Prosthecobacter sp.: one gene and its partner. The protein of the gene in region 1 interacts with the protein of each later gene in a pairwise test. Links are inferred from orthologs where the notes say so. Each region holds a gene or a part of one and is shown on either strand. Other genes may lie near its edges.

Region 1 (3,174 bases):
CTGCCAAAGATAAGCTTCCCCAGCAGAAACACCGTGGCCAAGCTGGTTCCCGGCATGGCCGAGACGGACAAGATGGATGCCGAGGATCCGGATGTGCCGTTCAATTCGCGTGGCACGCTCGGTTTTGGCCACACCATCAGGCTGGAAGTGTATGAAGGCGCACGCAGCCCCGACCGCATTTATCGCGGCATCGCCATGGTGAATGCAGAGGGCCTGCTGCCGCTGGCTGATGTGGGCACCGCACGCGTCGGCGGCCAGCGACTGCCTCAGGCGGCCGATTCCATCGCCGCCGTGTTCCGCGTGGCAGGCCGCAACACACGGCCCATCACCGTGCAGATCATCTCCGTGGAAAACACACCTGTTGTCTCCATCAACGGCGATGTGCGCGAAGCCGAGTTCATCCCCGTCTTTAAAGACATGAGCGTGCAGCAGGCCGTCACCGTCACCGGCGGTCGCAAGCCCGGCTCCACCTCGCGCGGCGTTTATATCTCACGTCAGGGCCTGCGCCAATTCTTCACCTCGCTCGAAGCCGCGAACGACAAATGGACGCCGCAGGCCGGCGACATCATCACGCTTTCACCCGACATCTGATTTCCACGCCATGCTCGAATACACCGGAGGTGCGCCAGCCGCAGCACAAAGCCCCCTGAGTTCCTTGTTCAAAACTGTCGCCATCGTGCGCATCGGCACCGGCACGCTGCTCATGGCACGGCATGGCTTCAGCGCAGCGGTCAGCGCCTATCATTTCTTTTGGAAAGAACAGCCGTGGCCGTGGGTGCCTGCGTTTCATGATGCCGGACTGCCTTACGCTCATCTTCTGGCGCCCTTCACCGCCGTGATCGTCGCCGCCGTGGCGTTGAGCTGGATCCTTGGTTTTTTGACACGCTTGTTCGCCGTGCTGTTCCTGCCGGTCATCATCACCGCGCTCGTCTTGTTGCAGAAAGACGGCTCCGTGCAGGTCGAAGCCGCGTGGCTCTACCTCTTCATCACCGTGACGCTGCTGCTGTTCGGTTCCGGTGCCGTTTCCGTCGATCAATTGTTCCGCCTCGGCCAGGGCGGGTCGAACAAACGCCACTGAGATGGCCCGCATCGTCCGCAGTTCCGGCGCAGCACTTGCCGCCAGCGCGGTTGAGCGTGTCCTCGCCATCGACCCGGCGCTGCGTAAAACCGGCTGGGCGGTCGTGGAAAGCTCCGGCGGTGAGTTGCGCGCGCTGGCCTGGGGAGTCATTCATAACAAGCCTGCGCTGCTTCCGTCCGGCTGCCTCGTCGCCATCCACGCAGGCTTGAACGAGGTCATCCAGCAGCATGCGCCGACCGTGTGCGCCATCGAATCGACCATTTTCGTGCAGAGCTTCAAGACCGCCATCGTGCTCGGCACCGCACGCGGTGCCTGCCTCCTGGCCGCCGCCGAGCACGGCCTGCCCATCTATGAATATGCCCCGCGTGAGATCAAACAGGCCGCCGTCGGCCGTGGTGCCGCGCAAAAAGAGCAGGTCGCCTTCATGATCCGCGCCCAACTGCGCCTGCGCGAAACACCGGAAGCCGATGCCGCCGATGCGCTCGCCGCCGCCATCACTCATTTTCAAAACAGCGCCGCCGCCCGTGTGACGGAGCGTGAAAAGAGGCGGGTGTGAACCGCGCTCAGGCGCGCTTCTTCTTCGTTGTCTCCAACGGTGTGGCGTGGCCGTTCGTGCCATTGACCTTGAACTTCCCGCTTTTCACATCGCGTTCGAGCTTCTCCAGTTTGCGCAGCAGCTTGGGCCACTGCTTCTCTTCCACAATGAAGCCGACGCAGCGCTCGGTGCCGCAGCGGCAGGGATGCTCGTCCCAAGTGTCCACGTCGAAACCGTAGTTGTAGGTCAGTTCTTCGCCTGCCTTGATCTCGCGCAGGGAGTAGATCCAGATGTGGCCGCGGATGATGTAGGCCTCGCAATTGGGATCGCAGGAATGATTGATGTAGCGCGCCGGGTTGCGGCCTTTTGCGCCGTCAATGTCGTGGCGCTGGTTGAGCGTGAAGACATAGACCGCGGCGCAGCCGGTTGTTTTGGACTTGTGGATCAGCGCATCGCCACGACGGGAAGACTCCGCCTTGGTGATTTTTTCGCCGACGTATTCGATGATGGGGACATCATTGGGAATATCGCAGCGGGCGAAGATGCCACGGTTGTGGATGGAGGAGGAGCGGACGGTCCAGTAGCGTTTCGTGGGGGCCTGAGGCATGGGGGGTATGTGCGGACGACGGAAAAGGAGCGCATGAAGTGTGCCGGGCATCCCCATTGTCAAGGAACGAGGGGGGAATGTTTCCCAACGACGATCCGCAGAACGCAAACCACTTTCCGGTTGCCGCTGCGTCCCCCGGTGCCTTATTGCGCGCCCTTCAACCGCCCTGACCTCTCATGCTCGAATTCTTTCGCCGCCACCGCGGTGCCTTCCTCATCACCCTGACGATCATCATCATTGTCTCCTTCTCCGTCTGGGGAGGTTGGCGCACCGACAGCGGCTATGAGAAGAAAGCGCAGATCACCGATCATGCCCTCACCGTCTATGGCAAGGATTACACCATCGGCGATGTCCAGCGTGCGCAGCGCTCCCTCCAGTTCGCTCAGTATTACATGCAGGCCTATGAGCTGCCCTCCATGCTGATGATGCTTTCCTCCGACGGCGGCTTTGGCGGTGGCGGCCTGAACACGCTCATCAATCTCTTCGTGGCACGCCACCTCATGGAGGATCTCGGCATCCGCCCCAGCGATGCGGAAGCCCGCGCCGCCCTGGAAAAGCTGCCCGCCCTGCAAAACAACGGCAAGTTCGACGTCTCCCGCGCCCAGATGCTGGAGGAGAACGCCGGCTCCATGGGCTTCGAATCCGGCGACCTGCTCGGCATCATGAAGGACACGCTCGGCCTGCAAAAGCTCCAGGACATCGTAACCAAAAGCTACGTGGCCTCGCCGCTCGCCGCTGAAAAGCAGTACGCCAGCAGCTACCACACCTTCAAAGGCTCCAAGATCACCTTCGAGACCGAAGCCTTTAAAAAAGCCGCCGCCGTCACCGACGACGAGATCAAAAAGTATTACGAGGAGAACAAGGACGGCTACAAGACCCTCGAAAAGCGCGCCGTGAGCTACGTGCTGTTCGAAAACCCGAAGGATCTCGACAAGAAGCCGCTCGAAGAGCGCC
Region 2 (3,249 bases), on another replicon or contig:
AACTCGATGAAGCTGGGGCCGAAGGGCGAGCTGTACATCTCCAAAGGCGGCCAGGAGGGCACGACGCGTGGCAAGCACAACGGCACCGTGATCAAGGTGGCGGCGAATGGGAAGAAAATTGACGTGATCGGTTATGGCCTACGCCAGCCGTTCATCGGCGTGCATCCGCTGACGGGGCTGGTCACGGCGAGTGATCAGCAGGGCAACTACGTGCCGTCCACGCCGCTGCACATCATCTCGGATCATCACTTCTACGGCCATCTGCCGACGATTGCGCCAAAGGAGCGGTATCCCGAGACGATCACCGAGCCGCTGACGTGGCTGCCGCATCCGGTGAACCCAAGTGGTGTGACACAGACTTGGCTCGTGGGCGCGAAGATGGGTCCGGTGAATGATGAACTCATCCATATCGGCTACAACCGGCCGGAACTTTTCCGCGTGCTGATGAACTCGCGCTTTGCGAGACCGCAGGCGGCGGTGGTGAGCTTTTCCCGCGACTTCGACTTCCCCACGCTCAACGCGACCGTGAATCCGGCGGACGGACAGCTTTACGTCACCGGTTTCCAAGTTTGGGGCACAGTGGTGAAGAAGTTGAGCGGTCTGGTGCGCGTGCGCTACACGGACAAACCGCGAGTACTGCTCAAAGAAGTGACGCCAACAGACAAGGGCCTGCTTCTGCGCTTCAACGCGAAGCTCGATGCCAAACTGGCCACTGATCCGAGCAGCTACAGCGCCGAGCGCTGGAACTACAAGCGCACCTTCGACTACGGCTCGCCGCATTTGAAGCTGGACGGCAGCACCGGCCAGGAATTCATGACCGCCAGCAGCGCCTACCTCAGCAAGGACGGCTTGAGTGTGTTGGTAGGTTTTCCCGACATGAAAACCTGCCATCAGATGCGCATCGGCTGGGGACTCAAAAGCGCGGACGGCCTGCCCGCGCAAAACACCGCCTACTTCACGCCGTGGGAACTCATGACATTTGATCCGGCCAAAGAGGGCTTTGAAGCAGGCTTGAAGGTCGATCTCACACCGCGCCAGGCGCTGGCGACCACGCAAACGAAGCCGACGGCGGCGGAAGGCGAGCGCCTGTATCAAATGTTTGGCTGCATGGCCTGCCATAGCACAGACGGCACCCTCGTCGGCAAAGTGGGACCGAGTTGGAAAGGCTTGTTCGGTGCCGAGCGCGACATCGCCAAGGGCATGAAAGGCAAGCTGAAAGCCGATGAAGCCTACTTGCGCGAGTCCATCACGAATCCGAGCGCCAAGGTCGTGAAGGGCTTCGAGAAATTCGATACTGGCATGCCGATCTACGCGGGCATCTTGAACGACTCACAGATCGAGAGCCTGATTCTGTATATCAAGAGTTTGAAATAGGAGCAAGGTCTCCAGATCCCGGAATGTGGGGGCTGGAAGCCCCCACTCCTTGGGCTAGTTCATGCTGCGCAGCGCTTCACGGATGAGTTTGTCGGCTGTGTCGAGGCTGGGCTGCTTTGCCAATTCGTTCACGGTTTTGACCGCCTCGCCCTGCTTGTAGCCGAGGGCGATCAAACCGAGCACGGCATCGCTTTGCGCCTCTTGCTTCGGATCGTGTGTGCCTTTGGCCGTGCGGGCGTTCTGCCAGGCATCGACGACGCCGACCTTGTCCTTCAGCTCCAGCACGATGCGCTCGGCGGTCTTGCCGCCCACGCCCTTGATGCGTGAGAGCGCTTTCACATCCCCCGCGATCACCGCATCTTTAAAAGCAGCCACCGGCAGACCACTGAGCACGCTGAGCGCCATCTTGGGACCGATGCCGGACACCCGATCCATCAGCAAGCGAAACAAATCGCGCTCATCCGAGGTCATGAAGCCAAACAACGTGTGATCACGGTCCGTGACGTGGTAATGCGTGAGCAATTGCACTTCCGCCCCTGCCTGCGGCAGCTTGTCAAAGGTCGTCAGTGGAATGAGGGCAACGTAGCCGACGCCGTGAACATCGATTGTCACACGATGAGGCAGGGCTTCGGCCAGGATTCCACGCAGAAAGGCGATCATGCGCCCATGAAGGCGTTGGCAGGCCGGGGTGCAAGCGAAGGTTCAAATGCCCCCTCAATTCAGATGAAGTCCGTCACACTGCTTTGCTCGCGTCATGCGGCGTCTTGAGCACCAGACGGAACTTGCCTGTTTGCGGATCGGCGGGCAACGAATCCACGCATTCGATCTCGAATCGAACGTTGCGCATGTCTTTCCCATCCAGAACGTGCCGTAGAATGTCGCTCACTTGATCGCAGACGGCCTGACGGCGCTGCTCCGTGATCCCATGCTCGAAACAAGCGCGAAAACGGAATGCCTCCAGGCTTTCCAACACCACCTGCCACGCCTTCAGTCCGGGCACCAGCATTTCGGCAATGACGGCGGGATGGATGAAATCTTCACCGCCATGCTGATTGATGAAAACCAGATTGTGCTCCTGCCGCCCAACCAATGCCGTCACTTTGGTGAAAGGGTAACGATCTTGTCTTGGACCCCGGTCAGGGGTGAGGACATCACTCATCCGATAACGAATGAGCGGCATGGCGTCGTTGAAAAGATTCGTCACACAGGTGTGATCTTCATTGAGTTCGAAGATCAAGTCGTCCTCCATCAGATGCATGCCGTCGCTTCCTGGAAGCGTGATGCCCATGTACAGATGCTCTGTCGAGGCGTAGAGATTGGTCACGGGCATCTGAAACACGCGTTCTACATAGGCCCTTGCGTCAGGGAGCAGCGCCTCGGCACCACTGGCAATACGCTGCGGTCGAATGCGCAGACGTCCCTGCTCCTGAAACTCAGCCAAGGTCTTGAGCATGTTCGCATACGCAGTCACAACCCGTGGCTGAAAGGCGTTCAAATCATCAATGACCTCGTCCATGGGCTGGAGCACATCGTAGGTACGGATGTTGTAAAAAAGGCGGTTGGCCCCCTGATTGCCTGACTGCGCCAGATTCACACCGCCCGAGTGTCCGTGTGCAACGCCGACATAGGCAACACGCTGCCGCCAACGCAGCGGTGCAACGCGCACCCCCAGACTGGCCGCGGATATCCAGGCCTCATGGGAGAAGACGAAACAACCGAGTTCCCCTGAGGAGCCGGAGGTGTTCATCACATGGTATTTGCCATCGAACAGATTCCCTCCATCCGAGGATTGAGCGAGAAAATCGATGATCCGGGCACGTGTGATGCGACGGTCAGTGACGATGTCATCAAAATGACGGGCAACGTCCTGCTTGG

What was found.
Region 2: the proteins of ruvC (region 1) and ruvA interact in binary tests that used the Escherichia coli proteins (3 or more experiments, as listed by UniProt). The link is inferred for Prosthecobacter sp. from one-to-one orthologs.

What each region holds. Positions count from the first base shown.
Region 1 is NZ_JAXMIH010000012.1:12,145-15,318, forward strand. Bases 1-2,856 are described here. They hold ruvC (crossover junction endodeoxyribonuclease RuvC), read left to right. Parts: upstream 1-1,079; coding sequence 1,080-1,634; downstream 1,635-2,856. Other genes in these bases: U1A53_RS15145 (hypothetical protein), read left to right, coding at 1-591; U1A53_RS15150 (hypothetical protein), read left to right, coding at 602-1,078; U1A53_RS15160 (SET domain-containing protein-lysine N-methyltransferase), read right to left, coding at 1,642-2,220; U1A53_RS15165 (peptidyl-prolyl cis-trans isomerase), read left to right, coding at 2,397-2,856. Outside these bases: more of U1A53_RS15165, read left to right, coding at 2,857-3,174.
Region 2 is NZ_JAXMIH010000010.1:241,535-244,783, forward strand. The notes cover bases 232-3,162. They hold ruvA (Holliday junction branch migration protein RuvA), read right to left. Parts: upstream 2,035-3,162; coding sequence 1,429-2,034; downstream 232-1,428. Other genes in these bases: U1A53_RS13565 (cytochrome c), read left to right, coding at 232-1,374; U1A53_RS13575 (hypothetical protein), read right to left, coding at 2,108-3,162. Outside these bases: more of U1A53_RS13565, read left to right, coding at 1-231; more of U1A53_RS13575, read right to left, coding at 3,163-3,249. UniProt on the Escherichia coli protein: The RuvA-RuvB-RuvC complex processes Holliday junction (HJ) DNA during genetic recombination and DNA repair.